One region of the Synechococcus sp. NB0720_010 genome, then DNA from elsewhere that is predicted to be linked to it. Evidence: riboswitches for the same ligand, from Rfam matches in the RefSeq annotation. Region 1 holds a riboswitch; the other holds the start of a gene.
The links. Region 1 has a riboswitch for cobalamin ahead of LY254_RS01420 (HupE/UreJ family protein). Riboswitches for the same ligand answer to the same signal wherever they lie in the genome.
Positions count from the first base shown of each region.

Region 2: linked by a shared signal. The riboswitch ahead of LY254_RS12065 (HupE/UreJ family protein) and the one ahead of LY254_RS01420 (HupE/UreJ family protein) in region 1 are both predicted to bind cobalamin.

Region 1 is NZ_CP090898.1:264,468-278,645, reverse strand. Features, by position in the region: gene LY254_RS01505 (AbrB family transcriptional regulator) at 48-413, opposite strand; gene LY254_RS01500 (hypothetical protein) at 583-732, opposite strand; gene arsB (ACR3 family arsenite efflux transporter) at 987-1,997, opposite strand; gene LY254_RS01490 (C39 family peptidase) at 2,111-2,758, opposite strand; gene LY254_RS01485 (hypothetical protein) at 2,958-3,200, shown strand; gene LY254_RS01480 (DUF3828 domain-containing protein) at 3,711-4,199, shown strand; gene LY254_RS01475 (hypothetical protein) at 4,247-4,792, shown strand; gene LY254_RS01470 (alpha/beta family hydrolase) at 4,789-5,439, shown strand; gene LY254_RS01465 (hypothetical protein) at 5,505-5,684, shown strand; gene rpaB (response regulator transcription factor RpaB) at 5,674-6,435, opposite strand; gene LY254_RS01455 (hypothetical protein) at 6,546-6,878, opposite strand; gene LY254_RS01450 (peroxiredoxin) at 7,032-7,622, shown strand; gene LY254_RS01445 (LD-carboxypeptidase) at 7,673-8,638, opposite strand; gene purQ (phosphoribosylformylglycinamidine synthase subunit PurQ) at 8,635-9,288, opposite strand; gene purS (phosphoribosylformylglycinamidine synthase subunit PurS) at 9,292-9,561, opposite strand; gene LY254_RS01430 (hypothetical protein) at 9,654-9,986, shown strand; gene LY254_RS01425 (GTP-binding protein) at 9,983-11,089, opposite strand; gene LY254_RS01420 (HupE/UreJ family protein) at 11,092-11,682, opposite strand; cobalamin riboswitch at 11,707-11,855, opposite strand; gene LY254_RS01415 (pentapeptide repeat-containing protein) at 11,861-12,397, opposite strand; gene upp (uracil phosphoribosyltransferase) at 12,453-13,124, shown strand; gene LY254_RS01405 (hypothetical protein) at 13,150-13,446, shown strand; gene ilvD (dihydroxy-acid dehydratase) at 13,489-14,178, shown strand, end outside.
Region 2 is NZ_CP090898.1:2,272,541-2,286,718, forward strand. Features, by position in the region: gene LY254_RS12005 (TRAP transporter substrate-binding protein) at 1-76, opposite strand, end outside; gene hemL (glutamate-1-semialdehyde 2,1-aminomutase) at 79-1,317, opposite strand; gene LY254_RS12015 (FAD-linked oxidase C-terminal domain-containing protein) at 1,549-3,003, shown strand; gene xth (exodeoxyribonuclease III) at 3,000-3,821, opposite strand; gene LY254_RS12025 (hypothetical protein) at 3,814-4,200, shown strand; gene LY254_RS12030 (tetratricopeptide repeat protein) at 4,160-4,996, opposite strand; gene LY254_RS12035 (hypothetical protein) at 5,064-5,711, shown strand; gene LY254_RS12040 (hypothetical protein) at 5,718-6,356, shown strand; gene larC (nickel pincer cofactor biosynthesis protein LarC) at 6,356-7,555, shown strand; gene LY254_RS12050 (lysylphosphatidylglycerol synthase domain-containing protein) at 7,552-8,490, shown strand; gene LY254_RS12055 (Fur family transcriptional regulator) at 8,512-8,985, shown strand; gene LY254_RS12060 (hypothetical protein) at 8,986-9,126, opposite strand; gene LY254_RS12065 (HupE/UreJ family protein) at 9,192-9,767, opposite strand; cobalamin riboswitch at 9,801-9,943, opposite strand; gene LY254_RS12070 (GTP-binding protein) at 9,944-11,080, opposite strand; gene LY254_RS12075 (hypothetical protein) at 11,157-11,669, opposite strand; gene LY254_RS12080 (metal ABC transporter substrate-binding protein) at 11,827-12,711, shown strand; gene LY254_RS12085 (hypothetical protein) at 12,741-13,694, shown strand; gene LY254_RS12090 (metal ABC transporter ATP-binding protein) at 13,738-14,178, shown strand, end outside.

The DNA.
Region 1 (14,178 bases):
GTTCACCGCCAGCTCGTGCCATCAATACTCATGATGCCAAAAGAGCCTCACTCCTCCTCGTCCACACCACCCACGGGGATCAGCCGCACCTGCTTGCGGCCGAGCTTGATCTCAAACTCATCGCCGGGCTTGAGGTCGAGCATCGCGGTGTAAGCCTTGCCCACGAGGAGGTTGCCGTTGCCTTGCACGGTGGCGGTGTAGCTGAGCTTGCGGCCACCCTTGACCCGGCCCACGCCATCGTTGCCCAGGCTCAAGCCTTTGGCTTCAAGCAAGGCTTCATAGAAGGCAGTGAAGTTGAGGCGCTCGCCGCCATCTTTCTTGGTGCTGACATAGCCGCAGCTGCGCACGCGGTCTGATTTGGAAACATCGCCCAGTTCCTTGACTTTGGCGAGCAGGTCAGAACCGGTGAGCATGGACGTCAAGAATCAACGGCTTGAAAATAACTCGCCTGACTAGCTTCCGCGAGCTGGATAAGCCCAATCGCTTGTATAACAAAGAGGCCTCAAGAGACCTCGACGGGATTGCAGGTTGTCATCCTCTGCAGTGGTTCTGTTGTAACACCCTGAACTCTGGATCCGCCACTTAAATGCTCTGCAGCAAACGCTCTAGCTGCACCAGGTGATAGCGGTTGGCTTCTGTAGGCAGGGCGTTGTACATGGCCCAGAACTGGCGTAGCTGGGCTTCCAGGCCGACTCGCACGTGGTGATCGTTGTGCAGGGGGATGGCTGTCATGGCTGGGGTGTAGGTCAAGGGACTCGGAGCAACTGCAGAAAGTGTTCCCCGCTGCCCTGATCAAGTCCCGGGGTTGAACTGAATCCACCAGCCGTTTCCGGCTCCTTCGACCTGCCTGAGCTTCCCTCGATCTGGATGGATCGCTCCGGATCAGAAGTAAGAAGTACTGCGGAACGACCGCTGGGCTTAGCCATGGCAGATGGGCTCAAATGCGACTCCAGCGCGCAGGACGAGCGCGAGCATGCTGCAGCCGGCTAAAAGGGGAACAATCGTGCGTTGCGATTGGCGATCGCCACCAGCGAGAGCATCACCGGAACCTCCACCAGAACACCGACCACGGTGGCCAGAGCAGCACCAGAGTTGAGGCCGAAGAGGCTGATCGCTACGGCCACGGCCAGCTCAAAGAAGTTAGAGGCGCCGATCATCGCTCCAGGCGCTGCGATCGCATGGGGTTGGCGCCACAAGCGCATCCACTGGGCGCTGATCCAGAAGATCAGATAGGTCTGCACGATCAGAGGAATGGCGATCAGGGCGATCGCCAGCGGATTGCCCAGGATCGCGCTGGCTTGAACCATGAACAGCAGTAGGACGGTGGCGATCAGGCTCACGATTGCAAGGGGTTTGAGTGTTGCCTCCAAGCGTGTGATCCGCGTGTCGGAGCGCAGCAACATCCGAGTGAGCCAACCTGCCGCTAGGGGGATCACGACGAACAGGCCGACAGCGGTGATCAGCGTGTCCCATGGCACCAGAACCTTGCTGACGCCAAGTAGCAGAGCGGCAATTGGTGCGAAGGCAAACACCATGATCAGATCATTGATGGCGACCTGAGCCAGGGTGTAGTTCGGGTCTCCATCGCTCAGGCGGCTCCACACAAACACCATCGCCGTGCACGGTGCCACGCCAAGCAGGATCATTCCGGCGATGTATTGATCAGCCAGCTCCCCTGGAATCCAGGCCGCGAAAAGGCCACGCATAAACAGCCAGGCGATCGCCGTCATCGACAGCGGTTTGATCAGCCAGTTCACCACAATCGTGACGATTAATCCCTTGGGCTGACGCTTGAGCCCGTTCAGGGAGCCGAAATCGACCGCCAGCATCATCGGATAAATCATGCCCCAGATCAACAGAGCAATCGGCAGATTGATGCCCGCAACCTGAAGCTCTGCGAGCGCCTGAGCGAACCCGGGGAAAGCTGCGCCAAGCCCCACTCCGGAGGCAATCGCAAGGGCAACCCAAAGGCTCAGAAAACGCTCAAAGATGCCCATGGACTCAGCAACGGGGTTCACTGGGAATTGTGCGGCGGGCTGTAGGTCGAAAACGACTAGCCAGCGACGAATAGAGCCTAGATATTTTGCGGCCATCAACTCACAACTACTTGTCAGGTCACGCTGTTTAGTTGTATCCACCAGCCGGTTCCGGCTCCCTCCACCATCCAGCGGCGCCCCCAGTTGCGCTCGGAGTAGCGCTGGGCAGTTCCGCTCCCAATTGCGGTCGTCACATAACCACCGTTGACGAGATCGGCTTCCCCATTGGGGTCATGCATCAGGAGCTGGCGCTTGGCTGGATCCCAGCCGATCACCAGGCTCCAGTGGCCACCACCGGAGGGCGCAGAGACAGGTCCTTTGTGCAGCCAACCCACCGGGCAAGGAATCCCTCGCTGCAACTGCTCGATCAGGTGGTCGATGGAGCCATCCGTTCTGAACCGCGCCTGTAGCCCCAGGCTCTGCAGCGCTTTCACCTGAGCGCTGGCGTCAGTGGTGTCGCCGTGGCGTTGCGCCAAGGACAGGTATTGATCATCCAGCTGGCCGGAGCCTTGCATGGCGCCGGGTTTCAAGAAGGCAGCGGCCATGGCGCAACTCGAGGAGAAACACATCCGATGGCCCTGATCGGTGGCGCTGTCGTTCTGGCTCAGGTACGGAACGGGCAACTGGATTAGCCCTGGTGTCCGCCCGCCTCGAAAGTGTGCGGCGAACAGCTCCAGCTGCTCTGGTGTGAGGCTGTCCTGCAGCAGGCCCCAAGTCCTCACATTGGTGCGGCAGTTCTTGGAAATGGCGGACCGCTGAGAGCAGCTGGATCGGTTCAGACAATGCGCGGGAGCAGACGAGCTTGAAGGGTTCCGGATGCAGCGCTCGGAACCCTTCGCTCTCCCAGGACTCCAGCAGATGAACTCACGCCGGCTAGTGGTTTGGATCTCCGCCGGAATCCTTAGCTTTTAGGGCGCAACCTTGGCCTTCGATCTACTCAATTGCACGGCCCTGAGCTGGCTCTATCTGCGAAGCAATGGCTTGCCAGCTCTCGAGCAACAGCAGAACACTCCCCCAGCAACCGTTCCTCCAGAGCCACCCGTTTCGGTGTTCTGCAGTCGCCCCCAGGGCCGCATTGATGAGGCCGTCAGCCAGGGCCTGAGCATCCTGGCGGGCCTAGCCCTTCGGAGCTCGTTGAGTGGTCGAGGTGAGGGGCGGCCTTGAGGGCGGAACGCGCGCCAATAGCCTCTGGCAGCTGCCGCCAACCGATGAAGAGTGACTCAGTCGCCAGTGGATCTGTACACGCCAGATGGCGGAGCATCTGAGCCTCCACCGTGTGACCCTCCAACGGTTGAAGTCAGCCGGTTACTTCCGGCAAGGACATCATTTTCGCAAGGCCAATCCACTGGCTCCGCGCTCAAGCACTCTCTGGCATGAACAGCGTGTCCTTATGCGTCTACAGGCCGAATAAAAACGAGATCCAACAGCAATGAGACAGCTTTGAGACCGTGTTTCTCAAAATCAAGATTTGGCAAACGTGCAAAGTCCCGTGCAAAGTCCCGTGCAAAGTCCTCAAGATCACACCATTGGTAGCAAGGGATATCGAGCAACTTCTCGAGATTCATAACCCTTCAAGTCTCCCCCGAGCCATCGCTTATTGCCTCGCTTCGGCGGGGCTTTTTGCTGTCTGCGTTCACTCCACGCCTAGGGTCTGGCCAGTTAAACCGGGGAGTGATGCAGGCATTCCGACAGGTCTTGCCGTTCTTGGCCTGCGTGGCGCTGGCGCCTTCCAGCGCACTGGCCTGCAGCTGCTCACCGGCCATCGAGACGCCCATCACTCAGCTGTATCGCTGGCAAATCGGACGGCAGGACACACCGGGGCGCCCTGAGCTGAAGTCCATCCAAAACCTTCTCAGCCCAGCGTTGTACCAGGACTTGAGCGCTGCCTATCAGCTCAACCCAGGTGAGGGGCGTGGCTATTTGGATTTCGATCCCTTCAGTGGCACGCAGGTTTACACCCACAACGTGCTCGTGGTGGGCTGCAGCGGCGACAGTGCCGATGTCGCGGTGTTTACGGGTCTGAAAGGACGTCTCTCCGAGACTCCACAACGGCTCTCTCTGCAGATGCAGCAGACCGCCGATGGATCATGGGTGGTGGGTGATGTCAGCTACCCCAGTGGGTTCCAGCTGAGCAGTTTTCTCTCTGGCTTGTTGAAGCAGTGATCCCTCTTCTCTGTCTCTGCGGCCCGTCCGCTGCCGGGAAAACCAGCATGACGCGAGCCCTGCAGAACCTTCTGGAGAGTGACGGCATCAGGGTGTTGCCACTGTCCTGTGATGACTACTACTGGCACGAATGGACCCCGGATGCGGTCTACGGCTACGACACGCCTGCCGGAATTGATGCCGAGGCTCTGCTTGCTGATCTGGAGCAGCTCTGCAGGGGGGACGCCACCAGCCTTCGCCGCTACGACATGGTCAGCCACCAGGCCCGGCACGAGCCTTTGATTCAGGCCTATGACCTGATTGTTCTCGAGGGGGCCTTTGGTCCCCAGCTCCTGCTGGAGGAGCCGCTGCTGCGATCGATGGTCTATCTGGAGCTCACGATGCCGCTGCGCCTCTGGCGACGCCTACTGCGTGATCGCCGTGAACGCGGGCATTCCTTGGCCTATGTGATTCGGCAGACCGTGCTGGAGACGCTGCCCGGGGAAAGGGAATTCATTCTTCCCTTGAAACCGCAAGCCGACCTGGTCATCCAAAACAGCACGGCAGGCCTTGCGACACTGACGGAACACGCCCGCTCCCTCCTGGTGCCATGACCCGTGACGATGGAGCGAGGCTGATCAATGGACCCGAGACGGCCAACACCACACTCCTTCTTGCCCACGGTGCAGGCGCACCGATGGATAGCCCCTGGATGAACACCGTGGCCGAAGGCATCGGCAATTGCGGTGTTCGGGTGGTGCGCTTCGAGTTCCCCTACATGCAGCGAAGTCGGGAGCTGGGTCGACGTTGTGGACCAGATCGACTCCCCAAACTCCTTGATGCCTACCGCGAGGAGGTGATCCGCGAACAACAGCGGCAAGAGGGCGCCAATCTGTTCATCGCTGGGAAGTCCCTCGGAGGGCGCATCGCCAGCCTGCTCATCGACACGCTGAGCGACGTCCAGGGTTGCCTGTGCCTTGGCTATCCCTTCCATCCCCCAGGACAACCAGAGTCATTGCGCACCGACCATCTCGAGGTCATGCACTCCCCGTGCCTCATTCTCCAGGGGGAACGGGACAGCTTTGGACGCCGTGAGGAAGTGGAGCGCTATCCACTGGCCGCGTCGGTGGAGTTGACCTGGTTGCAGAGCGGAGATCACAGCTTTAAGCCCACCAAGGCCTCCGGACTCACTGAGTCAGACAACTTGCAGGCCGCCATCGACCACTGTCAGAACTTCATGACCCATCACCAGCGCGGGTAGCCCAGGCGACGGAAGAACAAGGGCAGTGTGGCCAACACTTGTGGAGCCAACACGGCCACCGAACAATGCGCGAGGTCGTCTTTCGCGTTTCCTGCTCAGCTGAAAACCTGCAAGCCCAAAGTGAGCAACCGCAGCTGAGCATTCGCTCCAGCAACCTTGAGGAACTGCACTACGCAGCTCGGGATGCCTTGATGAACCACTTCGGCCCCAGCCATGGGGCCTATCGGGTTCGCTTTACGCGCTGAGGGTCTCGAGCGCCTGGGGAATGCGCTGGAACATGTAGCCCAAGCCCCGAGCGGTGAGAATCAGTTCCGGGTTTTCGGGATCATCCTCGAGCTTGGCCCGCAGCCGGGAGATGTGCACATCCACCACTCGGCTGTCGGAGGAGCGCTCGGGCTTATAGCCCCAGACCTTCTCCAGCATGTCCAGGCGACTGATCGGTTCGCCAGACCGGCTAAGCAGAAGCTCCAGCAGGTTGAACTCCATGCCGGTCAGTCGGATGCGCTCATCGCCCCGATGGGCCTGACGCTTGTTGAAGTCGATGCTGAGGTCACCCACGACCACCACATGGGCCGTGCGGCCGGGCCCGGCCACCCCATTGGCCTGAACAGAGCTGACGCGCCGCATGACGCAGCGAATTCGCGCCTCCAGCTCCTTCGGGCTGAAAGGTTTCACCATGTAGTCGTCGGCGCCAAGCTGCAGACCCGTGATCCGGTCTGCCACATCGCCGAGGGCGGTCAACAGGATGATCGGGACCTCCGACTGGGCACGAATGCGCTCGGTCACGGCAAAACCGTCGAGCTCCGGCATCATCACGTCGAGAACCACGACATCCGGTTCTGATGCGCGGAAATGCTCGAGTGCCTGGGCTCCGTTCTCGGCAAGGGTCACCTCGTGACCAAGCATCACCAGGCGGGTCTCAAGGATTCGACGAATGTTCTCTTCGTCATCTGCGACCAGGATCTTGAGGGGAGCGGTCGTCGTCGCTTCAGTCATCAAGAGGGGATCAGATGCTGTTCTGAATCAACGAATAGCCGAGAGGGTTCCCGTTTATGAAGGAACAACAGGCTTTGTAACGAAGCCGCAGCGGGACTGTCCCTGACTGCTTAGTTGTCCTGTTCTGTGAAGGCATCCAGCAGAACGGGCACCGTCACGATCGGGTCAAAGCTCGTAATCGCAGGCTGCGGAGTGGGCTCGGCCTGACGGCGGAAACGATTCGAACTGGTCCGACTGGGGGCCGGCGAGCTCGCCTGAGGGGAGGCGCTTGGTTGGTCCGCCTCGGAGCGGCGACGGATTGGATTACGCCGGGTCGCCTCTGGACGGGTCGTGGGCAGTGGCCGCTGGATCGGTTGGTCCTTCAACTCCCCGCGGAGCTGGTTCAGTAGCCGAAAATGGCCGGTGGTGTTGTATTTCCGCAGCAGCGACGGATCCCAAGCCATGAGCGCTGGTCTGTAAGACCCTCAGCCTATTGGGCAGCGCGGGTGCAGGAGAAGCGTGATAAATTGTTGCGGTGACAACTGGAAGTCGATCCGGGTTCGGGTTAACCGAAACGTTGGGTCTAATCCCTGTCTCCACCAATCATTTCACGGATTATGTCGAGGCTCGTCGGTCTTCAGGCTCCTGACTTCACCGCCACTGCAGTGGTCGATCAGGAATTCAAGGAGGTGACCCTCTCCTCATACCGCGGCAAGTACGTGGTGCTGTTCTTCTATCCCCTGGATTTCACCTTCGTCTGCCCGACGGAGATCACGGCCTTCTCCGATCGCTACAGCGAGTTCTCCAGCCGTAACTGTGAAGTACTGGGCGTCTCCGTGGACAGCCAGTTCTCCCACCTCGCCTGGGTGCAGACCGACCGTAAGAACGGTGGTCTCGGCGACATTGCCTATCCCCTGGTCGCTGACCTGAAGAAGGACATCGCCCGTTCCTACGAGGTGCTGGACGAGGAAGCCGGTGTGGCCCTGCGCGGTCTGTTCATCATCGATCCCGATGGTGTGATCATGCAGAGCACCATCAACAACCTGCCCGTCGGCCGCAGCGTTGACGAGACCCTGCGTCTGCTCCAGGCCTTCCAGCACATCCGCAACCACCCCGACGAGGTCTGCCCCGCCAACTGGACCCCTGGCGAGAAGACCATGAACCCCGATCCCGTGAAGAGCAAGGAGTTCTTCGCTGCTGTGAACTGATCCCCAGTTCCCATCGTTCTACGGGGGCCGAGAGGCCCCCTTTTTTATGTTCAATCAGGGGCTGCCAGGCTCAGTTCCCCTGTCGCACCGTCCAACTGCGCTGGAACGCCGAGGGGAAGTGCCATGTTGGGCCGCCCGTGGCCGACTGGTAGCTGATGCACCAGCGGGATACCCAAGTTGCCGAGCCGCTCCTCGAGGATCTCCTCCATTGAGAAGTCCCCTGGCAAGACATCGTCCTCAGCCCAGCTGAAGCGCCCTAGGCCAATCCCCCGCACACCATCGAGCAACCCTGAGCTGCGCCACTGCGTGAGCTGCCGATCGACGCGATAGGGAGCTTCACCGGTGTCCTCCAGCACCAAGATCTTGTCCCGCAGGGCGGGAAGCCAAGGCGTACCGATCAAGCTCGTGGCAATGGTGAGGTTGCTCACCACCAGTGCTCCGCGGGCGATGCCTGGCCGTAGACGCCGGCCCTGAAGGGATGCCACAGGCCTCCCCTTGAGCAGAGAAGACAGGCGTTCCCACTGAAGGTCCGATCCGCCAAACCAGCCATGCACCCCACCGCAACTGCCTGCGGCGAGTTGGGCGAGGAGAACCGCTGAGCAATCTGAAAACCCAACACACCAGCGTGGGGTGGCCGGGATGGACCAGCCCTGCTCGAGCACGCGTGCACTACCCCAGCCCGCCCCGACCAAGAACAGTGCATCAATGGAGGGATCGAGCCAGGCCTGCCGCAGGGAGGAGGCGCGCTGCTCATCCGTCCCGGAGAACCAACGCCACTGGCCCAAGAGTTCAGGCGGAGTGAGAAGCCTCCAACCCTCCTGCCGGCAGCGCCGCCGCAGGAGCTCCAACGTCGGATCCTCTCGCTCAAGCCAGGTGCCTGGTGCGAGCGCTGCAATCCGTGCTCCCGGCTTCAACGGTGCCGGGCCGCGCTGCGTCGCTGCTCGGGAGCGGACAGCCAGGGGAACCGCTGCCGCTAGTGCCCCAAGGAGCAGCTCACGGCGGCGCCAGGGTTTCATCCCAACAGGCTGGCCAACAGACGGCGTCCATCGACCCCACCGGTCGCTGGGTCACAGGCCCGTTCGGGGTGGGGCATCAGGCCGAGCACATTGCCCTGGGCATTGGTCAGTCCAGCCACGTCGGCGACAGAGCCGTTGGGATTGCGGCAGTAGCGCAACACCACCTGGCCTTGGTCCTCAAGGGCCTTGAGATCATCGGGAGCGGCCTGGTAGCGCCCCTCTCCATGGGCGATAGGGAAATTCACCACCTCGCCGCTGCTGTAGCCCTGAAGCCAGCTGCACTGACCCGGCTCAACGCGAAGATCCGTGGGCTCGCAGATGAAGTGGAGTTTCTGGTTACGGGTCAGGGCGCCTGGCAAGAGGCCCATCTCGGTCAGCACCTGGAAGCCATTGCAGATTCCCAGCACGCGACCGCCGCGCTTCGCGAAGGCCGCGACTTCCTCCAGCACAGGGGCGAAGCGCGCAATAGCTCCGCAGCGCAGGTAATCGCCGTAGCTGAATCCGCCTGGAATCACCACGGCATCAAGACCACTCAGATCCCGCTCCTCATGCCAAAGGAAGCGGGTTTCGATCCCCAAGCAGCCCTGGGCTGCCCACTGGACATCCCGGTCACAGTTGGAGCCAGGAAAAACGACGACACCAAGGGTCATGGCTCAGGCTCCAGCGCTGGGGTCGTCCTTGAGCTCGAGGGTCCAGTCCTCGATCACGGGATTGGCCAACAACCGGTCACTCAACAGCTCCAACTGCTGACGGGCGGTCTGGGCGTCAGGAGCCTCAAGCTCCACCTCCACGGCCTTACCGATCCGCAATTTGCCGATGCCATCGACACCCAGGCGTGAGGCGGCGGCTCGGGTGGCTTCACCAGCGGGATCGAGCACGGAGGGCCTCAGGGAGACCAACACACGGGCAGAGAAGACGGGCACCTGAGCTCTAGGTGGGGTTTGTTAAATCTTGGCAGGCCGGCTGACGCTAGACCCGGCTGTGGTCAGGTTGGAGGGGGTCCTAAGGGGTCGCCGTGGATCGCTTGCCGCTGCTGACTGGGCTGCTGACAGCCTGGGCACTCCTGACCGCCCAGGTCGCCAGAGGGGAGGAACCCTTTTCCCTTCCGCTCGAATGCCAGCTCGAATCGGCCCGTTGGCAGCCCTGCACGCTGACCGTTGAACGGCTCGGGGAGCACTGGTGGCTCCAGGTCGGTGGGCGCCGACTGGACTTTCACCACGATGGAAGGGGACAGATCGAACTTCAGGATGCGGCAAGAGAGCCCCGGCTTGTTCAGCCCCACTGGAGATCTGAGCAGGCCCTCTGCTGGGGGGGCATCTGCGCCAAAGGAGCCTTGCCGCTGGACTAGCCCAAACCGGCGATCAACTGATCCTTCAGGGCTGAACCCTTGAGGGACAGGCCCAGGGCGACAAGCTCCAGACCGTCGTCGTTGGGGCGCTCCAGCCGCGAACCGCTGTCAAACCAACACTCCAGACGCGGGCCAACCGCCTGAATCTGCAGCGGGTGGGTTTTACCAGGCAGCCAAGCCCGTCCCTTGAGACGCAGCAGGCCTTGGTCTGTAATGCAAGCCGGCAACAGGGCTTCGAGCTGGGCTTTGCTGGTCACTCCCTGCCACTGGAAGGCGAGCGATTCCATCGCCACGTGGGTGTGGTCGTGGTGATCGTGATCGTGATCGTGATCGTGATCGTGATCGTGATCGTGATCGCGATCGTGATCGTGGTCGTGGTCGTGGTGATGATCGTCGGCGTGTTCGGGGCGATCGAGTCCCATCAGCAGAGCCGCTGGAACGTCGCCGCGGGCCATGGGCAGAACAGACACGCCGCTGCGGACCTGGTCGCTCAAGCGGCGGCGGAGACGGTCGACGGCCTCCTCGCTTAAGCAATCCGCCCGGCTCATCAGCACGAGATCGGCGGCCTCGAGCTGATCGTCGAAGAGCGCGTTGATGTCAGTGAGGTGATCCAGGCTTGGATCGGCCTGTCGTTGGGCCTCGAGGGCACTGGGATCGGCAACGACACTTCCGCCACTCAGTGCCTCACCGTCGACAACGGTCACCACGCCCGTCACACGGGTCTTGGTGCGAATCTCAGGCCAGCGGAAGGCCTGCACCAGGGGCACGGGCAGGGCGAGGCCACTGGTTTCGACGACGATTCCATCGAGTTGGTCAGCACGCTGCAGCAACTGCTGCATGACCGGCAGAAACTCGTCCTGGACGGTGCAGCAGAGGCAACCGTTGGCCAGCTCAACGACCCGTCCGTCGAGCTCATCCTCAGGGCAAAAGCCGCAGCTGCGAATCAGATCGCCATCGATCCCTACCTCACCAAACTCGTTCACCAGAACGGCAAGCCGCAGTCCACTGGAGACCAGAAGCTGACGCAACAGTGTCGATTTACCGGCGCCAAGAAACCCGGTCACCACCGTGACCGGGAGGCGTGATGCGGGTACCACAGTCATGGTCAGGCGACGAGCGCGGTCCAGGTGAAGGCGGCGCCGATGCCAACCATCACACCGGCGAGGAGCTGTTTCTGACTCAACGGGAGCCCCTGGCTGAAGCGACGCAGGCCAACGAGAGAGAGTGTCAACAGAGCGCCTTGGCTGAGCAACAAACCCAGCAGGTAGAAGGCAATGGGGGTGGACTCCCAGCCAATCACCGAGGCGCTGAGCACATAACCGTGCAGAGCGAAGGCGGGAATCAAGCTGAGGGCAGGAAGACGGCCCACGATCACGAGGCCCTCGACCACCAGGGAGAGGGAGACCAGTGCCTCGGCGCCAGGCAGACCGGGCAACCAAAGACCCAGTGCCGTGGCGCTGAGGCCCACGAGCAGCAACGCCATGGTCCAACGCATGGAGCGTTGAAAGCCGACCAGGGCCAGGGCAATCAGAAAGAGCAGATGGTCAGGCCCCAGCAGCGGGTGGGCCAGACCACTGATCAATCCACTCACCGGTGAGGGAACCAGCGCCATGGACTCCATCGGGTGATGGGCCAGAGCTGGCGCGACAGAGAGGGAAGCCAGCAGGAGCGCAGGGGCCCCGAAACGCTTGAACATCAATAGGACTGGTCCGCGCCAGGTGATTTATGGGAGTGAACCGGCGGGCGTTCTGACTGGAGCCCTAGGGACAGGACTCTTCACAGCTGCGGGACAGCGCCGGAATTACACCGGACTTTCCCCGTTTCCTCCTCGGGCTGATCCCCCGAAGAACCGGAGCACTGAGCCTAAGCGCTGATTAACGGCAGGCCAGGCTTTCGCGGGTATCGGCACCCGTACGTTGATTGACGCCGCTGGCCCGGGCACAAAGGGCCTTCTGCTGCGGCAGGTCCAGAACCGCGTCGGTGAAGTCCGTGCCTTCGATGACCGCGCCGGTGAACTTGCTGTTCATCAGCATCGCGTTGCGAAAGACCGCACCGCTGAGGTCAGCGTTGTCAAAGCGGGTGGCGAAGGCCACGGCATCCTCGAGATCAGCCGCCGAGAGGTTGGCGTTTTGCAGATTGGCGGTGTTGAACACGGCCCCGCGCAGGTCGGTCTCACTGAGGTCAAACCCCTCCATGGAGGCCTTTAGAAACTCCTGCTGCTGAAGGTTTCGGCCGTGCATGTCCGGTTGCAGGTCCTGAGCGCTGCGCTGACCACGTAGTTCGGGGGCGGTAATCGCCAAGGCCGGGGAGGCCACTGGAAGAACAGAGGCCAGCAGCAGAACAACGCCGAGGGCGAGCGCGCTCAGTGAGCGGGCCACGAGCAACTGAACGAGCGCAACGAGGTTCCGCACTGCAGCTTTAACTTGGGCGCTCAAGTTATTGCAGGCGGATACCGGAGCGCGACCGATGAGCAAGACCCTTCGGGTGGTGGTCCCTCCCCATCCCCTCATTGGCCATTGGTTGACCGTGTTGCGGGATCGAGAGACCCCTCAGCCCCTCTTTGCAACGGCGATGGCCGAACTGGGTCGATGGTTGACCTATGAGGCCATGCGGGACTGGATTCCTTACCAGCGGGTGCAGGTGCAGACACCACTCGCCCAGACGGAAGGGACCATCGTTGACGGATCGATTCCGGTACTGGCTGTGCCGATCCTCCGAGCTGGATTGGGGCTATGGGACGGAGCCAAGTCGGTGATCCCTAGCGCTGCCGTCGCCCACATGAGCCTGCAACGGGATGAGGCCAGCGGTCGCTGCCGGTGTTACTTCAACGGTCTTCCGGAGACCATCCCCGCCAATGCAGGGGTGCTGGTCTTTGAACCCATGGTGGCCACTGCTGGAACGCTCCTGAACGTGCTCGAACAGCTGGAGACCAAGGGGGTGACTGGCCAACGGGTGCGGGTGATCTCCACACTTGCCGCCAGTCCCGGGTTGAAAACCCTCGGTGAGCGCTACAGCGATCTGACCATCTACACCGGCTGTATCGACGCCGAGTTGGACGATCAGCAGCGCATCGTTCCTGGCTTAGGTGACGCTGGTGACCGTCTGTATGGCAGGCCGCAGTCAGGCTTCGTAGGCTGAGGCAACTTCAAAGAAGGTCCACGCGATGTCCAACCGAGACGGCGGTTCAGGTTCTCTGAGCACCCTCTTGGTTGGTGCTGTGATCGGTGCCGCTGGCTTTGCCTGGTGGCTGTATTCCGAGGCTGAGCGGCGCCAGCAAAACACCCGGCAACAGCGAAGCCTGCGCCTAAGTCGGCTGGCCGATCACGACGATCAAGCCTTTGACCCCAATAGCGACCGCCCGGTGGTCCGAGAGGTTGAACTTCAGGACAAGGTTCAAGAGCTCAACCAAGCGATCGAAGACGTTCGTAGGCAGCTCGAGGGGCTGAGCCCCCAGAGCTGACAGGGCTCCTCGGTAGGTTGCTGGGAAGACAACCCCGCAGCCATGCTTCGCTCCGCCGCGATCACCCAGGGCATTCAGCGCTCCCCCAACCGCGCCATGTTGCGGGCTGTCGGTTTTGGAGACGCTGACTTCAACAAACCGATCATCGGCATCGCCAACGGCTACAGCACGATCACGCCCTGCAACCTGGGCCTCAACGATCTGGCCCGCCGGGCTGAGGATGCGGCTCACGCGGCGGGTGCCATGCCCCAGATGTTCGGGACCATCACCGTGAGTGATGGCATCTCGATGGGCACCGAAGGGATGAAGTATTCCCTGGTGAGCCGCGAGGTGATCGCGGATTCAATCGAGACAGCTGTGAACGGTCAGAGCATGGATGCGCTGCTCGCCATCGGCGGCTGCGACAAAAACATGCCTGGGGCCATGCTGGCCATGGCGCGGATGAATATCCCCTCGATCTTTGTCTACGGCGGCACGATCAAACCCGGAAAGCTCGGCGCCTGTGACCTCACCGTTGTGAGTGCCTTTGAGGCGGTGGGTCAGTTCAGCGGTGGACGGATCGACGAGCAGGAGCTCACGGCCATTGAGAAGAACGCCTGCCCTGGCGCCGGCAGTTGCGGCGGCATGTTCACCGCCAACACGATGAGTGCGGCCTTCGAAACCATGGGCCTGAGCCTGCCCTACAGCTCCACGATGGCTGCCGAAGATCCTGAAAAAGCCGATAGCGCTGCC
Region 2 (14,178 bases), 400 kb from region 1:
AGGCACCCAGTAAGGAGGCTGCTCCCGCGGAGCCCGCCGCTGTGGCCGCAGCCCGCAGCAGGCCCCGCCGCTGCATCGTCAGGCCACCATGGAGAAGCACTCGCGGAAGGCCGCGATGGTGGTGTCGATGTCTTCGTCGGAGTGGGCCAAGGAGGTGAAGCCCGCCTCAAAGGCGCTGGGGGCCAGGTAGATGCCGCGCTCGAGCATGGCGCGGTGCACCTTGCCGAACCGCTCCGCATCGGCGGCTTTGGCCTCTTCGAAGTTGCGCACCGGACCCTCGCAGAGGAAGAAGCCGAACATGGCGCTCACCGAACCACCGGTGATGGGCAGACCCGCGCTGCGGGCGCCATCCATGATTCCGGCGATCAGGCGGCTGGTCATCGCTTCAAGGCGCTCGTAGCTGCCGGGTTGCTTCAGCAACTCCAGGGTCTTGATGCCAGCGGTCATGGCCAGGGGGTTTCCGCTGAGGGTGCCGGCCTGATACATCGGGCCGGCGGGGGCCACCATGCTCATGATGTCGGCGCGGCCGCCGTAGGCACCCACGGGCAGTCCGCCGCCAATGACCTTGCCCATGGTGGTCAGGTCAGGGGTGACGCCGAACTTGGCCTGGGCACCGCCGTAGCTGATGCGGAAGCCGGTCATCACTTCATCGAAGACCAGCAGGGCGCCGTTCTCCTTGGTCAGCTCACGAATGCCCTCGAGGAAGCCGGGCTCGGGGGTGATGAAGCCCGCGTTGCCGACAATCGGCTCGAGGATCACACCGGCGATCTCACCGGGGTTCTCAGCAAAGAGTTGCTTGACCGCTTCCAGGTCGTTGTAGGGAGCGGTGAGGGTGCTGGCGGCGGTGGTGCGCGGCACGCCAGGGGAATCGGGCAGGCCCAGGGTGGCCACACCGGAGCCGGCCTTCACCAGGAACATGTCCGCATGGCCGTGGTAGCAGCCTTCGAACTTGATGATTTTTTCGCGGCCGGTGAAGGCGCGCATCAGGCGCAGCACCGACATGCAGGCCTCGGTGCCGCTGTTGACGAAGCGCACCATCTCCACGGAGGGGACGGCATCGATCACCATCTCGGCCAGCTGGTTCTCGAGGGCGCAGGGGGCGCCGAAGCTCGTGCCTTTCTCCAGGGCGTCGTGCAGCGCGCTGATCACCTCAGGGTGGGCATGGCCGCAGATGGCAGGACCCCAGCTGCCGATGTAGTCGATGTAGCGGTTGCCATCGACGTCCCAGGCGTAGGCCCCTTTGACGCGGTCAAAGACGATCGGCTGGCCGCCTACCGAACGGAAGGCGCGCACGGGTGAACTGACGCCGCCGGGCATCAGCTTCTGGGCGGCACTGAAGAGTTCCTGGGAACGGGTGGTGTTGTGCACAGGTGCCGAGACAGGAGCCGAGGTCAAAACGGAATCCGCAGACTGGATTGGGGCTCGAGACCCCAAATGGGCCTTAAGCGTCGCCCATCCTTACGCAATCACCGCCCAAGCGGTCGAGACCGTGCCAGCTCGTTAAGGTCGTTGGGCATCCCCACAATCGCTGTGAATCCAGACTGGGGCTTGGTTGAGCGCCGATTGAAGGCCCTGCTGCCGGCGCGCTCGGTGGTGGCCAAGCGTCAGGAGTTGCTGGCCTACGACTGCGATGGTTTGACGCTGCATCGCCATCAACCGCCCTTGGTGGTTTTGCCGGAGACCACCGCTGAGGTGGCGGCGGTGGTGCGCCTTTGCAACGAGCTTCAGGTTCCATTCATCGCCCGAGGCAGCGGCACGGGCCTCTCGGGCGGAGCCTTGGCGGAGCAGCCCGCGCTGGTCATCGCCACCAGCCGCATGCGCCGGGTGATCGCCATTGATCTCCCCAATGAGCGCATCACCGTGGAGCCCGGGGTGATCAACAGCTGGGTGACGAGGGCGGTCGCCGGTGATGGCTTCTATTACGCCCCCGACCCCTCCAGCCAGGTGGCCTGCAGCATCGGCGGGAACGTGGCGGAGAACTCCGGCGGGGTGCACTGCCTGAAGTACGGCGTGACGAGCAACCACGTCCTGTCGATGGAGGTGGTCCTCCCCGATGGCAGCGTGACGACCCTGGGTTCGGGCATGGCGGAGACCCCCGAGCTGGACCTGCGTGGGGTGTTCATCGGTAGTGAGGGAACCCTGGGGATTGCGACGGCCATCACCCTGCGCCTGTTGCGGCAACCGGCCTGCGTGGCGGTGCTGTTGGCGGACTTCGCCTCGATGGAGGCGGCGGGCGAGGCCGTGCGTCTGGTGACCGCCGCTGGGGTCCTGCCGGCGGGCATGGAAATCATGGATCGCCGCTGCATCCATGCGGTCAATGACTTCTTCGGCGTGGATGAGTACCCCCGCGAGGCCGCAGCTGTTCTGTTGGTGGAACTCGACGGGCACCCCCTGGAGGTGCAGGAGTCGGTGCAGATGGCCGCGGAGCTCTGCCGGGAGGCAGGAGCCGGTGGGGTCCGTGAGGCCTGGAGTCAGGAAGAGCGCGATCGCCTTTGGAAGGGCCGCAAGAGTGCGATTTCAGCCCTGGGCCGCCAATTCCCCAACTACTACTTGCAGGACGGGGTGGTGCCGCGGACTGCCCTGCCGCGGGTCTTGGCGGCGATTGAACGATTAAGTGAGGAGCACGGTCTGGCGGTGGCCAACGTCTTCCACGCCGGTGATGGCAACCTCCACCCCTTGATCCTGTATCGCGCCGATGAGCCCGGCGTGAACGAGCGGGTCACGGCCTTGGGGGCAGCCATCTTGAAGCTCTGCCTCGATGCTGGCGGCAGCATCAGTGGTGAACACGGGGTGGGCAGCGACAAGCGCTGCTACATGGACTGGATGTTCAGTCCCGATGACCTCGAGACGATGCAACTGGTACGGCGGGCCTTTGATCCAGACGGCCTGGCCAACCCCGGCAAGATCTTCCCCACCCCGAAGAGCTGCGGAGAATCGGCCCGTCGCTGGATGGAGCTAAAGGAGGAGGGCCAGCGCCTACCCGAGGGGGTCGAGCTCTACTAGGGCCAGCTGTCCTCGTCTTCGTCCTCTTCCGGCGGCCAGGCCAGGTTCACCACCACCGGGGCATGGTCACTGGGTTGGACATTGCCGCGGGGCTGTTTGTCGATGACGCAGCCGGTGGCGCAGCCCAGGAGCTCCTCTGAGAGATAGATGTGGTCGATGCGCCAGCCCAGGTCCCGGTCCCAGGCCCCGCTGCGGTAGTCCCACCAGCTCCAGTGCCCACTGCCCGGTTCAAAGACACGAAAGACATCCGTGAGGCGATCGGCGAGGGCGGCGCGCAGGGCTGTGCGCTCTGGATCGCTGGCCATGATCGTGCCGCTGAGGCGTTGCGGGTCCGGTAGATCCCGGTCCTCCAGACCGATGTTGAAGTCCCCCACCATGCAGAGCGGATCCCCCTGCTCCTCCTGCACCGCCAGGTAGCGCTGCAGGCAGGCCAGCCACTCAAGCTTGTAAGGGTATTTCTCGCTCTTGAGGGAGCTGCCATTGGGGACGTAGAGGTTCAGGATCCTCACCCCATCGACCAGTCCGCTGATCACCCGTTTTTGTTCGCTGAGCGGCCCCGCGTCCGGGAGCAGGGCGTCGAAGCCCACCTGGACGTCCTCCATCGGCTCTCGGCTGATCAGGGCGACGCCGTTGTAGGCCTTCTGTCCGCTGATGGCGCAGTGGTAGCCGATCTGCTCAAAGGCCTGCAGCGGGAACAGGTCGTCGCTGACCTTGGTCTCCTGCAGGCAGAGCACATCCGGTTCATGGGTCTGCAGCCAGGCCAACACTTGATCCAGGCGGGTCCGCACGGAATTGACGTTCCAGCTGGCGATGCGCATCGATGGGAGGTGGCTTGGGGCTGCTCCTAGCATTCCCGCCAAGCTGTTCGATCGAAGTGCCATGTACCGGGGACTCACCGCGGCCTTGATCGCGGCCGCCGCAGTGCTGCCCCTCGCGGCTCGCGCCCAGTCCGGCAACACGAACCTCGCTCCCGAGCCGAGCGTTTTTGATCAGGGCCCCGGTGGCACCAGTCGGAAGGGCGGGTCGCTGCTGGACAGCACGAATCCGATCGACCTGATGAACAAGCTGCGGCGCAGCTCGGCGATGGATGACGCCACCGACCCCGGCGACGCCATTGACGCGGCACTGCGTCAGCTCGACAGCCAGCCTGCTCCCCCTAGCTCTGGGGCTTCTTCTCCGCTGGTGACGGCTCCTTAGCGCTCTTTTTGTTCTCCCTGAGGCTGTCGAGTCCCCAGCTGGCGGCGACACGATCCAGGCGTGGGTCTTTCTTTTCCGGTTGCCTGGCCTGGGCGTCCGCCAGGGCCTGACCAGCTCCCGCGAGGTCGCCTTGGTCTTGTTTCAGCAAGGCAATGGCAAGAAGAGGTCTGGGGTCTCGCGGGAAATCTTTGGCGAGCTGTCCATAGAGGGCTAATGCGTCCGCGCTCTTTCCTTGCCGCTGGCGCAGATCACCCAGCAGCAGGCCAAGCCCCAGCTTTTGTGGCTGGGGGGTGGGTTTACTGCTGGCCTCCAGCAGGGTCTTGAGCTGGGCCTCGGCTTCGGCGCCGCGCCCCTGCTCCAGTTGGATCAGGGTGAGCAGTTGCAGCGCTTCAATCCGATCGGGCTTGAGGTTGAGGATCTGGCGTAACTCCCGCTCAGCCCCGGGGCGGTCGTTGTTGTCGCGGCGGAGCTCCGCCAGCAGCAGACGCAGCTGCCAGTTCTGAGGCTGCTGATCGGCCAGGCGCTCCAGCACGAGGCTGGCCTCCTGGGATTGACCTTGCTGAATCAACAGATCGATGAGCCGCTGCTGATCCGCGTTGCTGGCGGATCCGTCGCCGAGGCGGGCTTGCAGCAGGGCAATTTGGCGCTCATTGCTGCCCTCGGGGCTGCCCTGGGCTTTGAGGGCTTGGTGCTGACCCAGCAGCCAGCCGCCGGTGAGTGACACCGTCACCAGCCCCGATGCCACCAGGGCGATGAGCACGCCATCGCGCTGGTTGGTGCGGCCGCGTGCCGGCATCGAGGAACCTGCAAGTGGGCCTCAGTCTGGGCCCTTTTTGCAAGCTCGGTACATTGTCCAGCGGGCGATGGATTTCACGAGCGCCCAGAGGGTTTCAGCCACGATGCGTCAACACCCCATTTCCCCGGTCACAGAACCGATGCAGTACCGCGCCATCGGCGTGGTGCGGGGGACTTACGTGCCGGCTGATGCAGATCAGCTCACCCGTGGAGTGATCCAGACCGAGGACGGCTCAGAGATTGATGCCGTTGTCCTTGGCCGCGTGCTGACGCTGATGCGTCGTCACTTGGACCTGAGCAAGCCCCACCTCTGGGTGGCCTATCCCCGTTTCCGCGATCCTGATCAGCTCCATCTCCAGCTGGTGGGGGTCTGGGAACCCAGCACCCTCTCCCCCGAGGAGAGTGCCGATGAGGGGGATGACCTGCCCGAAGGCGATGGTTATTTCTCGGTGCGCGGCGAGTTGATCTACACCCGTCCAGAGGACGGTGATCTGGTCGTCAAGATTCGCCAGCAGCCCAGGCCTGACGGTCGCCGCCCAACCCCATTCAAGCTCCAGCTGAAGGGCCAGGTGGATCCTGCCCATCTGCGCCACTTCGTTTCATTGGATCTGCGCCGCGAGGGTCAAACCCTGCAGGTTGAGAACCACGAAGTCATTGCTCCTGTGCCCCAACGGGCCGGCCGCGGTCGCGGCGGTCCCCGCGGTGCTCGCCGCTAGGTGCGTCTGGCCAGCTCCGATCAGGGATCAACGGCGGCCTTGCGGGCCGGCGTTGCCGTGGCGGGGATCAGTGTTGTCTCCGTTGTGGGCCCTGTGCTGGGCCTCTCCCCCTGGCTGATTGCCGGAGCGGCCGGTGGGGCACTGACGGCCCTGACGCTGGATGCGGCCCGCTTCGGTGGCCTCGGCGGACATCTGCTGGCGGAGGCCTTGCCCTTTGGTTTGGGTCGCGCCCGGCTGCGGCGCATTGCTGTGCATGAGGCTGGGCACCTGCTGCTGGCCGCAGAGAACCAGTTGCCGGTGAAGCAGGTTCTGGTGGGCAGCCGCGCCTGTTTGCGCCATGGTTTGCGCGTGAACGGCAGCACCGAATTGGAACCTCCTGCCCAGGTGAAGATGCCGCTGGAGGATCTGCGGCGTTGGAGCCGGGTGCTTCTGGCCGGGATGGTGGCCGAGGTTGTCGAGTACGGCGGCTCCCGCGGCGGCGCCGATGACCGGGCTCTGCTGGGACGGCTCTGGGGTCTCTCTGGCCACGATGTGATGACGGCGCAAAACGAGCAGCGTCGTGCCCGCCGCGAGGTGCAGCAGTGGCTGGAGCAGCACCGTGAGCAGCTTCAGGCCAGTGCGGAGCAGCTTCTGCAGGAGGCCTGATGGGATCCCTGGCGGTGGTGGATTGCCCGACGGGATTGGCCGGGAACATGCTCCTGGCGGCCCTGTTCGACTGCGGACTGCCTGAGGAGGTCGTCCACCAACCCCTGGCGGCCTTGGGTTTGGCTGGGCTCTATCGCCTGCAGCTGGAGGAGCGCCGCAGCGCAGGACTGCGTGGCTTGCATCTGGAGGTGGAGCTGATGGAGCGGCAGCCCCCCCATCGCCACTGGGCGAGCCTCAAAGAGCAGATTCAGGCAGCCGATTGGCCGCAGGCACTCCGTGAGTCGGTGTTGAGGGCCTTTGGGGTGCTGGCGGAGGCGGAAGGCGCGGTCCATGGCCACCCGCCCGAGCAGGTGCATTTCCATGAGGTGGGGGCTCTGGATGCCCTGGTGGATGTGGTCGGCGTCTGCGCTGGCTTGCAGCACTTCGGGGTTGAGCGCCTGATCTGCAGTCCTCCACCCGCTGGCCATGGCCAGGTCAAGAGTGCCCACGGCCTGCTGCCGGTGCCGGTGCCCGCGGTGCTGGAGCTGGCCACGCGCCATGGGGTTCCGCTCGCCACGAGTGCGGGCTTTCCTCCAGCGGAATTGACGACGCCGACGGGATTGGCCCTGATGGTGGCTTGGGCAGAGTGCTTCGCGCCGGCGCCGTCCCTGCGTCCGAGCCGGCTGGGGATCGGGCTGGGCACACGCGAGTTGGATCGCCCGAATCAGTTGCGCCTGCTCCTGGCTGAGGCGGATGTCCCCGCTAGCAGCGCTCCCGAGTTGCAGACCGTTGTGCAGCAGCAGGCCCAGATCGACGATGCCACCCCGGAGGATGTGGCCTTCCTCCAGGAGGCCCTGCGGGAGGCCGGGGCGTTGGAGGTCTTTGCCCAGCCGGTCGTGATGAAGAAGGGACGCGCGGGCAGCTTGATCACAGCATTGGCCTGGCCGGAGCAGGCGGAGGCCCTGCGGGCGATCTGGTGGCGCTATGGCAGCAGCCTGGGGGTGCGTGAGCAGCAGCAGCAGCGCTGGGCCCTGCCTCGGCAGATCGAGCAGCGGCAGACGCCCTGGGGGCCCGTGCGCTTCAAGCGCTCCATCCGACCCGATGGCAGCGTGCTCTGCAAGCCGGAACTGGAGGACTTGATTCCCTTGGCGCAGCAGCGGCAGCTGCCCCTGGATCAGCTGCGTGCAGAGCTGCTCCGCTGGTTGGAGGAGCAGCCGTGATCCAGCGGCTGAGGGGGTTCTCTCTGCCTGGGGGTGCCCGGCTTTGGGTGAGTGCAGCGAGCTTTGCTTTTGTTCTGACGGCTGTGGTCTCCCACGGCAGCCAGCTCTTGCAGCTCAGCCTGGATCGTCAGTCCTGGCTCTGGCTTGCCTTGGGCCTCGGGCTGAGTGCCTTGAGCCTGGTGGTCAATGGCTTGGCGTGGGGAGTGGTGCTGCGCTGGTTCGGTGCGGCACCGCGCTGGACGCCTGTGCTGCTGCTCTTCCTCGAGTCGAATCTGCGCAAGTACCTGCCCGGTGGGGTGTGGCACCTGGTCACGCGGGTTCGGGCCCTGCGCGCTGGTGGACCGTGTCGCCAACCCCTGAGTGGTCGGCAGGCTCTGGGGACCGTCCTGCTGGATCCGCTTTTGATGGCGGCGGCGGCCTTGGCCCTGGTGGCCCTGGGGGGAGGGCTGGGTCTGTTGGGCCTGCTGCCTTTGCTGGCCTTGGTACCGCGTTGGTTGAACCCTCTGCTGGAGGGTCTGGAGCGCCGCCGCGCCCAAGCCCTGGAGGTTGATCCCGCCGGCCTGAACCCAGGGAGCCTGCGCTTGCCGGGCTATCCCTGGCTGCCCCTGCTGGCGGAGTTGGTCTTTGTTCTCTGCCGCTTTGGAGGCTTCGCCTGCTGCGTTCAAGCCTTTGACCTCAACGTTCAACTGAGCTGGTGGGGCTGGTTGTCCGGGTTCGCCCTGGCCTGGACGGCTGGGCTGGTGGTGCCTGCTGCCCCTGGGGGGCTGGGGGTGTTTGAGGCGGTGTTGGTGCTGCGCCTGGCGGTGTCGGTCCCCGAGGCCCCCCTGCTGGCGGTGGCCCTGAGCTACAGGCTCGTGGTGTCCCTGGCGGATTGTCTGATGGCCGCCGCTGCCCGCCGGGACCTGGCGGCACTTCGCAACAGTGGGTATTGTTGAGAAGTGCCCTGAGAGAGCGTCTTGCCCGCTGGTCCCGTCTCCCCGGTGCAGGCCGATGCCTTACGCAGCTCGCTGCATGACCGCGGACAGCGTCTAACGCCCCAGCGGCAACGGGTCTTGGCCCTGTTTGAGCGCCTGGGTGAGGGGAGTCATCTCAGTGCCGAGGAGGTGCATCAGCGCCTGCTGAAGGCGGAGGAGCGGGTCTCCCTGGCCACGGTGTATCGCACCTTGCGGCTACTGAGTTCGATGGAGCTGCTCTGCGAATTGGAGCTGCCCGAAGGGGGCCGGCGCTTTGAGCTGGCCAGTGATGAGGCCCACCGGGACCACCACCACTTGGTCTGTGCCCGCTGCGGACACACCGAGGAGTTTGAAAGCGAAGCGGTGCTTCAGGCCGGCGGTGAAGCAGCGGCTCTACACGGCTTTCAGCTGCTCAACTGCGTCTTGAACGTGCGGGCGCTCTGTCCCGCTTGTTCCCAGCAGGACGACGAGGTTTGATCAGCGGCGGTTGACCCGGACCGGCACGAGCGACGGTTGCATCAAACCGCCGCCGCCGTTGTCATCGTCCGAGTCGGTGGCAAGCCAAAAAATTAGACCGACGAGCCCCAGAACCGTTGTGAGTGCAGTGAACTCGGCCATCCGGGGGATGCGGTTCGACACACCATAACGGCGTTTTTCGCTTCTGCTGTCGCGGATGCTGCAGCTCAGAGGGGTGCAATCGCCAGCAGCCCGCCGGCCAGCACCAGCAGCCCGGCCCCGAGGCTGGCCAGGTTGCGGTCAAGCCGCTGGCTCAGCCAGGCGCTGCCGCCCACCACCGCAGCGGAGCTCAGCAGGGCGCCAATCCACCAGAAGGAGCTGCCACTGGATTCCAGGCCGTGGAGCATGGCGTGCAGGGCGACGGCCCCGCCAACGGTGAGGGCCAGGATCGAACGGCCGCAGTGACCGCGCAGCACCAGAACAAGCACGGCAGCAACAGCCGAGATTGCCAGTGCTGCCAGCACTTCAGCCCCGGGTAGTTGTCCGCCAAAGCTGCCCACGATCGAACCCAGCAGCGCGCCAGCAACGGCAGTCGTCAGCAACGGGCGCCCGGCCTGGGCAACGCAGAGACCGACGGTCACCAGCATTAGCAGGTGATCCAGTCCCAGCAGGGGGTGCAGGGCTCCACCCATCACGCCATGGTCGGCGCTGCCATGGGCACCGGCCGGGAGCATGGAGAGCAGGCTCAGTCCCAGTCCAGCTGCAGTGCTGCTCAGCAGCGATCGGGTCAGTTTTGAGTTCATGGCAGATCCGGTCCGCGCCGGTGCTGAGGTTTTTTTTGGGGGGGTGAGGGCGGCGAGCGTTCTGACTGAGGAGCGGGCGCTCCCATCACAGCTGCGGGACAGTGCCGGAGTCACACCGAACTTTCCTCGTTGCCTTCCTGGGCTGGTTCCAGGAAACCGCTGCTCGGATTATCGCTTCAGGAGAAGCCCTTGCCGGCATCTTTGGCGACGCAGGCCTGAAGTTGCTTGCGGATCTTGGCGTGGTCGAGGTTTTTGCCGATCACGACCAATTGGTTTTTGCGGTCGCTGGGCTTGCTCCACTCGCTGTCGTCGATGGAGAAACGCTTGCCGGCCAGGTGGAAGACGTGGCGCTTGCTGCTCTCGTTGAACCAGAGGATTCCCTTGGCCCGGAAGACCCCCGCAGGCAGCTGGTTGTCGAGGAAGTTCTGAAACTTCCGCAGGGAAAAGGGCCCCTCGGCATTGAAGGAGAGGGACGTGAATCCCTCGATGGCGAGGTGATCCGCGTGGGAATGGTCGTGGGAGTGCCCGTGATCGTGACTGTGGTCGTGTGAATGACCGTGGTCGTGCTCGCAGTGCCCGTGGTCGTGATCACAGTTGCTGTGGTCCTGGTGGTCGTGGGAATGATCGTGGTCGTGCTCATGGACGCAGTGACCGTGGTCGTGGTCGCAGTCGTCGTGGTTTTGCTGCGCAGCCACCTTGTCGCTTTCGAAGAGGCCCACGCTGAGCAGCAGCGGCAGATTGACCTCCCCTTTGACCGAGCGCAGGATCCGCGCATCGGTTTTGATCTCCCGCAGCTTGTCTTCCACCGCAGTGAGGCGCTCCTCGCTCACGAGGTCGCACTTGTTAAGCAGAAGGATGTCCCCATAGACCACCTGGGCCCGGGCCACCTCCCCATCGAGGATCTCGTCGCTGAAGTTCTCAGCATCGACCAGGGTGATGATCGAGTCGAGCCGGGTCTGATCCCGTAGATCGCTGCCGAGGAAGGTCATGGCCACCGGCAGCGGGTCAGCCAGTCCAGTGGTCTCCACCACCAGATAGTCGACCGGATCTGGGCGATCGAGGATCCGGTAGACGGCGTCCAGCAGCTCTCCATTGATGGAGCAGCAGATGCAGCCATTGCTGAGTTCGACCATGTCCTCGCCAGTCGCGATGATCAGGTCGTTGTCGATGCCGATTTCTCCAAACTCGTTGACCAGCACAGCGGTTTTGACGCCCTGCTGGTTGCTGAGGATGTGGTTGAGCAGCGTGGTTTTTCCTGCGCCAAGGAAGCCCGTGAGGATGGTCACGGGAAGCCCGCTAGGGGCCTGTTCCATCAGGCTGCTGCTCATGGTGAAGGCGGCTTGCTGCGGCTGGGATCGATCCCCTCAGTCTGGGACGTGGCCTGCAGCTTTAGACGCTGCTCAAGCCACAGGCCTTCAGATAGGCCTGGTCGATGGTTTGGCTTTCGGCTGAGCTCGTGAGGTCCTTGTAGGTCTTGGCGGCAGCCTTGGCTCCAGCGCCATCGCCATCGGAGAGGGCATCGAGCATCGCGTTAATCACGCCGAGTTCCTGTTGCTCGAGCTTGAGGTAGGCCGCTTGGGCGCTTTTGCAGGGGCCATCCTTGAGATCGGCCTGAATGCTCTGCAGAGCGTCGGTGTAGCTCGTGGCGGTCGCCCGGGTCTGTTTGATCAGGGCCTCATGGTCGTGGTCATCTTCAGGATCAAAGCGATCGGGAGAGAGCTCGATCGCGGCCAGGAGATGGCCTTCCAGGGCTGTGATGGCTCCCTCGTTGTAGGCATAGACCTCTTTTTGCGGGCCGCTCATTGCGGACTGGTCTGCGCTGGGCGATTGGCAGGCGGCGAGGGCGAGTAGGCCGCTGGCGAGTGCCGCGGCATGGACGGCTGAGCGACGTGGGAAGGACATCGGCTCTCGAGAGGGCGGGGAGTTGGTTTCAGGCTGATCAGGAATGGCCAACACGGCAACGGGCCAACCCTTAACCGAGACTGAGAACCGTTATCGTTTCCGGAGCTGCGGGGTGGGTTTGGCGCGTTCTTTGGCGCTTGCGGCTGTTGCAAGTGGATTGACGCTCGTTGCTCCGCAGGCCAGTGCTGCACAGGCCTCCCCCTCGGTTGTTGCAGCGAACGGCATTCTTTGCGACCTCGTTGGTGTGCTGGCGGGATCGAGTGCTTCTGTCGCCTGCCTGGTGCCCGCTGGAGCCGATCCACACGACTACCGCCTGAACGCCAGGGACCGAGCAGCGATTCAGTCGGCCTCTCTGGTCTTCTTGAACGGCTATCGGTTAAGTCCTGCCCTCGAGCGTGTCGGGAAGCTCAAGCGCACGGTCAAGGTGGCCGAACGGGCGGTCCCCTTGAGTCCATCGCGTGATCCGCATGTCTGGCACAACCCGCTCCAGGCGGTGGCGATGACGAGGGCGGTCTCCTCTGAACTCAAGACTTTGGTGGCGGCCCCTGCCCGCCCGGCGATTGAGGCACGCGCGGCTCGAGTGGCCTCCGTGCTCCAGCAGTTGGATCGATGGGCTGCCGTGCAATTCGCGACGGTGCCCAAGGGGCATCGTGTGGTGCTGACTGAGCACGATGCGATTGCCGCGTTGGCCCGGCGCTACCAGGTTCGCTATGTGCCCTTGATGCGCTCCTTTGCCTCAGGCGGCCCGCTGCGTCCCAGCAGTTTGGGTGAGATCACACAAGCGGTGAAGGGATCGGGAACGAAGTATCTGTTCTCGGAGTCCAAGGCCAACTCAAAAACCTTGCGCCGCATCAGTAAGACCTCGGGGATTCCGATTTATCGCCAGCACTTGGTGGTTGATGGAGTCGCCAAGGGACAGACCTACGTCGCCACGTTCGTCTCCAATGTCTGCACCTTGGTTGATGCCCAGGGTGGACGCTGTGACCGCTCCGCCGCTCACGCACTCGTCGTCCGTTGGAAAGCGATTCGCTCGTCTCGCTGACTGTCGAATCCTCGCTTTGATCTCCTTAGATGATTGGCCCCCGTTCGCTGTTCTTGCCCTTGAGGTGCCTCCCCTTTGGTGTGGGCTGTGCTCTGTTGCTCTCGGCCCCCGCTTTCGCCCACGGCGGCGCGACTGGCGAGGAGCTAAAGCCTGGCGAATTCAAGGCCTCCCCTGTGATCACCATCGAGGGACACGGTGGTCTGGAGAACAATTTGCAGGGGCCGCCCAGGCACTACGCCATCGATGGTCTTTATGGAACGGTTTTGGAGTGGGGGCTCAAGAACCAGGGCAGTTTTGCGATCGAGGCGGCGATTGGTCCAGCCTTTGTCTGGGGTGAGGCTGAGCATTTTTATGGCCAGGTTCATGCCCATGGGGGGCATGCTGATGAAGAGCACGAGGGTGAGTCCTTTACCTCTGCCAGTCCATGGCGCAGGACGGACATTAAGGGCTATCTCACCGCTCGCTATCAACCCTGGAGCAACCTTTCCTTCCAGGCAACCTGGAAGCCGTACTACATCACTCGAACTGAAACCCTGGATGGTCTAGAGGATCAGTTGGGTTTGAGGAATGAGATTCAGGCGGGTGTGCTCTACGCCTTTGGTGATGGCGACGTCAATTTCGCCTTGGGTGATGGCCTGGAGAGTGTTGTGGATGGACTGTTTGTGTCTGCAGTCAACAACACGGGCTGGGATAGTGATGGAACCTATTTGGGCAACTACACCGATACCTGGGGTGGGTTTGGTTTTAACTACGACCTGCTGAATGTGACGCTCTCAGCTGGTCCACGGTTCTACACACCCGGCCGCTACGCCAACCTTCCGCAGCGTACGGATTGGGGTGGAGAGATTGAGTTCGAGTATCCCTTCACCACGTCAGTCGTTGGCTTTGCCCACTGGCAGGCCGTGTACAGCACCCAGGCTGGTGAAGGCTGGGGAATTGGATTTCAGCACCACATCGGTACTGGTGTGACTTTCCGCTTCTAGGGGCTTTTCTAGCGATCCGACTAGCTTGAGCTCTAGAGGCTGGATGGCTTTGCTTCGCGTTCAAAACCTCTGCGTTCATCGCGGCCAGCAACTGGTTCTCGATGACGTCTCTTTCACGATCAAGTCCGGCTCGTTAACGGCTTTGGTTGGCCCCAATGGAGCAGGCAAGAGCACGTTGTTGCATGCCCTAGAGGGGCAACTTCCAGCCACCTCCGGCCTCCTGGAGTTGGCTGGTTTGGCCCTCACCCCTGCATTGGCCCGTCGAGAGATTGCGCTGATGCCGCAACGCGGAGCCATTGATTGGAGTTTCCCAATCACGGTCCAGGAGTTGGTTGCCCTGGGGCGTCTTCTCGGGCGTCGACCGGGCTGCTGCGATGTGGAGGCGGTTTTACAGCGGGTGGGTCTGGCTGGCTTGGGTTCACGACGGTTGGATGAACTCTCCGGCGGTCAGCAGCAGCGGGCGCTGCTCGCGCGCACGTTGTTG